Linked DNA regions of Azotobacter salinestris. The protein of the gene in region 2 interacts with the protein of the main gene of each other region in a pairwise test. Links are inferred from orthologs where the notes say so. Each region holds a gene or a part of one and is shown on either strand. Other genes may lie near its edges.

Region 1 (2,972 bases), 2.4 Mb from region 2 along the record:
GAGGACGACATGCTCGACAAGGCCTGGGGGCTGGAGCCGGAATCGCGGCTATCCTGTCAGGCGAAGGTCGGTGCCGAGGATCTGGTGGTGGAGATTCCCCGCTACACCATCAATCAGGTTTCGGAAAAGCACTGAGGGCATGCGCGTGAGTCTGAAATGGACCGACGTACAAGAAATCGCCCTGCAGCTGGCCGATACCCATCCGCAGATCGATCCACGCTACCTCAACTTCGTCGATCTGCATCGCTGGGTGCTGGCGCTGCCGGAGTTCGACGACGATCCCGCGCGGGGCGGCGAGAAGGTGCTGGAAGCCATCCAGGCGGCGTGGATCGAAGAAGCCGACTGATCCACAAGCTGATCTTATGCATTTCACTGGAACCCGCGTATAATCCGCGGGTTTAATTTTCCGCTTTTCAAACCCCCCGATTGACTGGAGCTATCCATGGCCGTTGAACGTACCCTTTCCATCATCAAGCCCGACGCCGTCGCCAAGAACGTCATCGGTGAGATCCTCACCCGTTTCGAGAAGGCCGGCCTGCGTGTCGTCGCTGCGAAGATGGTCCAGCTGTCCGAGCGCGAAGCCGGCGGCTTCTACGCCGAGCACCAGGCGCGTCCGTTCTTCAAGGATCTGGTGTCCTTCATGACCTCCGGTCCGGTTGTCGTGCAGGTGCTGGAAGGCGAGGGCGCCATTGCCAAGAACCGCGAGCTGATGGGCGCCACCAACCCGAAGGACGCTGCTCCGGGCACCATCCGCGCCGACTTCGCCGTGTCCATCGACGAAAACGCCGTGCACGGTTCCGACTCCGAGGCCTCCGCTGCCCGCGAGATCGCCTACTTCTTCGCCGCCACCGAGGTATACGCCCGCATTCGCTGATCAGGCGATGGGGGAGGGTGAATCCATGACCGAAACCACCAGGGTGAACCTGCTGGGGCTGACCCAGCCGCAGCTGGAAGGCTTCTTCGAGTCCATCGGCGAGAAGCGCTTTCGTGCCGGGCAGGTGATGAAATGGATTCACCACTTCGGCGTCGACGACTTCGAGGCCATGAGCAACATCGGCAAGGCCCTGCGCGAGAAGCTCAGGGCCTGCGCCGAGATCCGCGGTCCCGAGATCGTCAGCCAGGACATTTCCAGCGACGGCACCCGCAAGTGGGTGGTGCGCGTGGCGTCCGGCAGCTGCGTGGAGACCGTGTACATCCCGCAGGCCGGCCGCGGCACCCTGTGCGTGTCGTCCCAGGCCGGCTGCTCGCTGGACTGCAGTTTCTGCTCCACCGGCAAGCAGGGCTTCAACAGCGACCTGACCGCCGCCGAGATCATCGGCCAGGTCTGGATCGCCAACAAATCCTTCGGCACCGTCCCGGCCAAGATCGACCGCGCCATCACCAACGTGGTGATGATGGGCATGGGCGAGCCGCTGATGAATTTCGACAACGTGGTCGCCGCCATGCAGATCATGATGGACGACCTCGGCTACGGCATCTCCAAGCGCAAGGTGACCCTGTCCACCTCCGGCGTGGCGCCGATGATCGACGAGCTGGGCAAGGTGATCGACGTGTCCTTGGCGCTGTCGCTGCACGCGCCCAACGACGAGCTGCGCAACCGGCTGGTGCCGATCAACCGCAAGTACCCGCTGGCCGTGGTGCTGGACGCCTGCAGGCGCTACATCTCGCGCCTCGGCGAGAAGCGCGTGCTGACCGTGGAGTACACCCTGCTCAAGGACGTCAACGACCAGCCCGAACATGCGGCGCAGATGATCGAGCTGCTGCGCGACGTGCCGTGCAAGATCAACCTGATTCCCTTCAATCCCTTTCCCCACGCCGGTTACGAGCGGCCGAGCAACAACGCCATTCGCCGCTTCCAGGACCTGCTGCACCAGGCCGGGCACAACGTCACGGTGCGCACCACCCGGGGTGAGGACATCGACGCTGCCTGCGGCCAACTGGTCGGGCAGGTCATGGATCGCACCCGGCGCAGCGAGCGCTATATCGCGGTGCGCCAGCTCGGTGACGAGGCTGCGTCATCCCCCGGTGCCGCCAATCGGACCTGAACGAGGATGTTTATGACCCTGCGCGCTGCGCTGCTGTTGCTTTCTGCCACGCTGCTGGTCGGTTGCGTCTCGACCGGCGCGGTCGACCCCATGAAGACCGAACGGGGCCGCAAGGAGGCTCGCGAGGCGTATATCCAGCTCGGCCTCGGCTACCTCAAGCAGGGGCAGACCGACCGGGCCAAGGTGCCGCTGGGCAAGGCCCTGGCGATGGATCCGGGCGATGCCGACGCCCACGCCGCCCTGGCCCTGGTGTTCCAGACCGAGCTCGAGCCCGCCCTGGCCGACCAGCACTATCGCAAGGCGCTGGCCAAGCGTCCCGGCGATGCGCGCATCCTGAACAACTACGGCAGCTTCCTGTTCGAGCAGCGCCGTTATCAGGATGCCTACGAGCGTTTCCAGCAGGCCGCGGCCGACACCCTGTACCCCGAGCGTTCGCGGGTCTACCTCAATCTCGGCCTGACCGCCGTCAAGCTCGGCCGGCGTGACTTCGCCAAGGAGCATCTGGAAAAATCCCTGCGAATCAATTCGCAGCAGCCACGGGCCCTGCTGGAAATGGCCACACTGAATTTCGAGGCGCGCGACTACGTGGCGGCGCGCTCCTATTACTCCAGTTTCAGCCGCATGGGCGAGCAGAATGCCCGCAGCCTGCTGCTGGGTACCCGCCTGGCGAAGGTCTTCGATGATCGCGATCAGGCTGCCAACTTCGGCCTGCAGCTGAAGCGTCTTTACCCGGGCACGCCGGAATATCAGCAATATCTGTCGGAGCAATGATGAACGCGTCGCAAACCGAGAGCACGGCCGCGGCCTCCGTCAACCCGGGCGAGATCCTGCGCAAGGGCCGCGAGGCCAACGACTGGTCGCTGGCCCAGGTGGCCGGACAGCTGAATCTCTCCACCCGGACCCTGGTCCAGCTGGAGGCCGGCGAGT
Region 2 (5,503 bases):
GTTCTTCACCCGGTCGGAGGCGAAGATGCGCATCAGGTTGTCTTCCAGGGACAGGTAGAAGCGGCTGGAGCCCGGGTCGCCCTGACGGCCTGCCCGGCCGCGCAGCTGGTTGTCGATACGCCGGGATTCGTGGCGCTCCGAGGCAATGACGTGCAGGCCACCGGCCTCGATTACCTGCTGGTGGCGCTTCTGCCAGTCGGCCTTGATCTGTGCGATCTGCTCTTCGGTGGGATTCTCGAGCGCGGCGATCTCGACCTCCCAGTTGCCCCCGAGAAGAATATCGGTACCCCGACCCGCCATGTTGGTGGCGATGGTCACCGCACCGGGCCGACCTGCCTGGGCGATGATCTCGGCCTCCTTCTCATGGTACTTGGCGTTGAGCACCTGATGCGCGATGCCTTCCTTCTTGAGCAACTGGGAGACGTATTCGGAACTCTCGATCGAGGCAGTACCCACCAGAGCCGGACGCCCCTGGGCCTGGCAGTCCTTGATATCGGTGATGATCGCCGCGTACTTCTCCTCCTGGGTCAGATAGACCAGATCGTTGAAGTCCTTGCGCGCGATCGGCCGGTGAGTCGGGATCACCACCACGTCGAGACCGTAGATCTGGCGGAACTCGAAGGCCTCGGTATCGGCTGTACCGGTCATGCCGGCCAGCTTGTGGTAGAGACGGAAGTAATTCTGGAAGGTGGTCGAGGCCAGAGTCTGGCTCTCCGCCTGGATCGGCAGCCCTTCCTTGGCTTCGATCGCCTGGTGCAGGCCTTCGGAGAGGCGGCGGCCGGGCATGGTCCGTCCAGTATGTTCGTCGATCAGCAACACCTGGTTGCCCTGCACGATGTATTCGACGTTACGATGGAACAGGACATGCGCGCGCAGCGCTGCGTAGATATGGGTCAGCAGCTGCAGGTTGTGGGCGGAGTAGAGGTTGTCGCCTTCGGGCAACAGGCCGGCACGGGTCAGCAGCTCCTCGATGAACTGGTGCCCCTGTTCGTTCAGCTCGATCTGGCGGGTCTTCTCGTCGACGGTGTAATGCCCCTCCTGGGTGACCACGCCCTCCTCTTCCTCGACGTGGCGCTTCAGCTGCGGAATCAGGGCGTTGATCTGCAGGTACAACTGGGAGCTGTCCTCGGCCTGGCCGGAAATGATCAACGGCGTGCGCGCCTCGTCGATCAGGATGGAGTCGACCTCGTCGATCACCGCATAGTTGAGCTCGCGCTGGAACTTGTCCTCCAGGCTGAAGGCCATGTTATCGCGCAAGTAGTCGAAGCCGAACTCGTTGTTGGTACCGTAGGTGATGTCGGCAGCGTAAGCGGCACGCTTCTCCTCCGGCGGCTGGAAGGGGGTGACCACGCCGACGGACAGGCCGAGGAACTCGTACAGCGGGCGCATCCAATTGGCATCGCGGCGGGCCAGGTAGTCGTTCACCGTCACCACGTGCACGCCCTTGCCGGCCAGAGCATTGAGGTAGACGGCCAGGGTCGCCACCAGGGTCTTGCCCTCACCGGTACGCATCTCGGCGATCTTGCCCTCGTGCAGGACCATAGCACCGATCAGTTGCACGTCGAAGTGGCGCATGCCCATTACCCGCTTGCCCGCCTCGCGGGCAACGGCGAAGGCTTCCGGCAGCAACTGGTCGAGGGTCTCCCCCTTGCCGAGACGGCCTCTGAACTCCTCGGTCCTGGCGCGTAACTGCTCGTCCGTCAGCGCCACCACCTGCTCTTCGAGGGCATTGATCGCCCGCACGGTTCGACGCATGCGCTTGACTTCACGATCGTTCTTGCTTCCAAAGAGCACTCTCAACAAAGGCGCAAACATATCGACAGGTTCTTCCTCACATATGAATGGAGGGCGGGCACGGGGCCGACCCGGCAGCCGGAGACGGCCGCGATGGGAAAAAGGCATTCTACTCGCAAATCCGCCCGGCAAGAAAAGCGGCATCATGCGGTCGGATCGGCCAGGCGCCAAAAGTGCCAAAGGCCGCATGCTTGGCGCAGGGCTGCTCCGGACCCGGTGCCTTGGGCCGAACCTGGGAAAGTATGGGTTCTGCTACCATGGACGTCCCCACTCTCCGGCCAACCACCATGACCTTTCGTCCCTTGCCGGCTCGCCCCCCTGCTGCGCTGCTGCGCGAGTCCAGGCCACTCAGGTTGCTGCTCAGCCAGGCGCAACAACTGGACCAGTTGCAGCATCTGCTGGATAGCCAGCTGCAGCCTGCCGCACGTGGGCATTGCCATGTAGCCTCCTGGCGTGAAGGCTGCCTGCTGCTGGTCGTCACCGATGGCCAGTGGGCTACTCGATTGCGCTACCAGCAACGCCGCCTGCAGCGCCAGCTGCTAACCCTGGAGGCGTTCCGGGGACTGAGCAGGATTCTCTTCAAGGTACAGCCGCCCATGCAGAGCAGATCCTCATCCAAGCGCATGATCAAGCTCTCCACAGCTGCTGCCGAAAGCATCCAGACGGCTGCCGAAGGCATCGATGACCCCAGGCTCCGCGCGGCCCTGGAGCGGCTGGCACGGCACGTGCAGCCCGACTAGTAGAAAAACGAAGGCCACCCGCTGGTGGCCTTGAAGCAGAAAAGGGAAAAGGGGGAGAAGCGTCCTGCTCAGACGGCAGCCACAGGGCGCATGTAGGAGATGGGAGCAGTCGAAGAGTCTTCGAAGGTAACCACCTCCCAAGCATCCTCCTGCTCGAGCAAGGTGCGCAGCAGGCGGTTGTTCAGGGCATGCCCCGATTTGTAGCCGCGGAACTCGCCGATCAGGCTGTTGCCCAGCAGGTAGAGGTCGCCTATGGCATCGAGGATCTTGTGCTTGACGAACTCGTCCTCGTAGCGCAGGCCATCTTCGTTCAGCACCCGGCTTTCGTCGACCACGATGGCGTTATCCACACTGCCGCCGAGCGCCAGATTGTGCGAGCGCAAAAATTCGATGTCACGCATGAAGCCGAAGGTCCGAGCGCGACTGACCTCCTTGACGAAAGAGGTACTGGAGAAATCGACGCTGGCAGTCTGTGTGCGGCCGCGGAACACCGGGTGGTCGAAATCGATCTCGAAGCTCACCTTGAAGCCATCGAAGGGCAGAAAGACGGCACGCTTGTCACCTTCCGCCACCGCCACCTCACGCTTGATGCGAATGAACCTCTTGCAAGCCTCCTGCTCCTGCAAACCTGCAGACTGAATCAGAAAGACGAAGGGACCGGCGCTGCCATCCATGATCGGCACCTCGGATGCGGAGAGTTCGACGTAGGCATTATCGATTCCCAGACCGGCCATGGCTGACAGCAGATGCTCCACTGTATCGACCTTGACATCACCCTTGACCAGCGTAGTGGACATGGTGGTTTCACCGACATTTTCAGCCCTTGCGGGAATCTCCACCACCGGATCGAGATCGATACGCCGGAACACGATCCCGGTGTCGACAGGAGCTGGCTTCAGGGTCAGATAAACCTTCTCCCCCGAGTGCAAGCCCACTCCCGTGGCACGGATAATGTTCTTCAGGGTGCGTTGTTTGATCATGGTTTGGCCGCTAGCAGTTGCGAATCTTCTTCAATAACCAGCAAAAATGATAGCAGAACCGATCTTTGCTGGACACCAATCAATACAATACCCCTGATAAATTCAATCAATCAGCCTGACGTCGCAGGAAGGCCGGGATGTCCAGATAGTCCAGATCGTCCTGCGGGTTGATCTTGGCGGCCGTAGCGCTGCCGGCATGGCTCTGGCGCTGTACGGTGGGCCGCTCGTAGTCCTTGTAGTTCACTGCCTGGTCGCCACGCGGCACGCTGGACGCGGCAGAGCTGCCTGCCGGCTGCAGGGTGTTGTCCACCACCTTCATCGGCTTGTCGGTACGCGCTCCCAGACCAGTGGCAACCACAGTCACATGCAGCTCATCGCGCATATCCGGATCGATCACGGTACCCACCTTCACCATGGCTTGGTCGGACGCGAACTGCTCGATGATGTTGCCGACATCGGAGTATTCGCCCAGGGACAGGTCCGGACCGGCAGTGATGTTCACCAGAATGCCTCGAGCGCCCTGCAGATGGACATCTTCCAACAACGGGTTGCGGATCGCCGCCTCGGTGGCTTCGCGGGCCCGGTTCGGGCCGCTGGCACAGCCGGTCCCCATCATGGCCATGCCCATCTCGCTCATCACGGTCTTAACGTCGGCAAAGTCGACGTTGATCATGCCAGGGCGCTTGATGATGTCGGAAATGCCACGCACCGCACCGGCCAGCACGTCGTCGGCCTTGGCGAAGGCGGACAGCAGGCTGGCATCCTTGCCGAGGATGGTCAGCAGCTTCTCGTTGGGGATGGTGATCAGCGAATCCACATGCTCGGCCAGCAGGCGGATACCCTCCTCGGCAACCTGCATGCGCTTGCGCCCTTCGAACGGGAACGGGCGGGTCACCACGGCCACCGTCAGGATGCCCAGCCCTTTCGCCACTTCGGCGATGACCGGTGCGGCGCCAGTACCGGTGCCGCCACCCATGCCGGTGGTGATGAACACCATGTCGGTGCCCTGAAGTACTTCGGCGATACGCTCGCGGTCCTCCATGGCGGCTTCGCGGCCGACCTCGGGATTGGCACCAGCCCCCAGCCCCTTCGTCACACCCGAGCCCAGCTGCAGTACAGTCCGTGCGGTAATGTTCTTCAGTGCCTGCGCATCGGTATTGGCGCAGATGAACTCGACGCCCTCGATGCTGGTAGCTGCCATGTGGTTCACGGCATTACCGCCGCCGCCACCGACCCCGATAACCTTGATCACCGCACTTTGCGGAACGTTGTCTACGAGCTCGAACATATTCCCTCTCCTTTCCTTTTCTTTTTACTGCCTACTACCGCCGTTGTCAGAAGTTGCCCTGGAACCAGCGCTTGAGTCGCTCCAGAGCAGGTATCTTGGTTTCTTCGCCATAACCGCTGGAACCGGACAGGGATACGCCATCGGCCTGCTTCTGCAGCCCGTAGAGCAGCAGCCCCACTCCGGTCGAATAGATCGGATTGCTGATCACATCATCCATTCCCCTGACCCTGTGCGGCACACCCAGGCGCACCGGCATGTGGAAGATCTCCTCGGCCAGCTCGACGGCCCCCTCCATCTTCGCCGATCCCCCGGTGAGAACCACGCCGGCAGGGATAAGGTCCTCGTAGCCACTGCGCTGCAGCTCGGCATGGATCAGGCTGAACAGCTCGTCGTAGCGAGGCTCGACCACTTCTGCCAGGGCTTGGCGGGAGAGCTCTCGCGAAGGCCGATCGCCGACGCTTGGGACATTGATGGTTTCGCCAGCGCCGGCCAGCTTGGCCAGTGCACAGGCGTAGCGGATCTTGATCTCCTCGGCATACTGGGTCGGCGTACGCAGCGCCATGGCGATGTCGTTGGTAACCTGATCGCCGGCGATCGGAATCACTGCAGTGTGGCGGATCGCTCCCTCGGTGAAGATCGCGATATCGGTGGTACCGCCACCGATGTCGACCAGGCATACGCCCAGCTCCTTCTCGTCATCG

What was found. The genes of interacting proteins can lie anywhere in the genome.
Region 1: the proteins of ftsZ (region 2) and rlmN interact in binary tests that used the Escherichia coli proteins (3 or more experiments, as listed by UniProt). The link is inferred for Azotobacter salinestris from one-to-one orthologs.

What each region holds. Positions count from the first base shown.
Region 1 is NZ_CP045302.1:3,885,766-3,888,737, forward strand. It holds rlmN (dual-specificity RNA methyltransferase RlmN), read left to right. Parts: upstream 1-899; coding sequence 900-2,045; downstream 2,046-2,972. Other genes in the region: fdx (ISC system 2Fe-2S type ferredoxin), read left to right, coding at 1-135; iscX (Fe-S cluster assembly protein IscX), read left to right, coding at 146-346; ndk (nucleoside-diphosphate kinase), read left to right, coding at 443-874; pilW (type IV pilus biogenesis/stability protein PilW), read left to right, coding at 2,058-2,816; GCU53_RS18250 (RodZ domain-containing protein), read left to right, coding at 2,813-2,972.
Region 2 is NZ_CP045302.1:1,493,319-1,498,821, forward strand. The notes cover bases 2,712-5,503. They hold ftsZ (cell division protein FtsZ), read right to left. Parts: upstream 4,803-5,503; coding sequence 3,621-4,802; downstream 2,712-3,620. Other genes in these bases: lpxC (UDP-3-O-acyl-N-acetylglucosamine deacetylase), read right to left, coding at 2,712-3,514; ftsA (cell division protein FtsA), read right to left, coding at 4,849-5,503. Also shown: preprotein translocase subunit SecA, read right to left, coding at 1-1,815; GCU53_RS07035 (DciA family protein), read left to right, coding at 2,082-2,534; more of lpxC, read right to left, coding at 2,603-2,711. UniProt on the Escherichia coli protein: Essential cell division protein that forms a contractile ring structure (Z ring) at the future cell division site. The regulation of the ring assembly controls the timing and the location of cell division.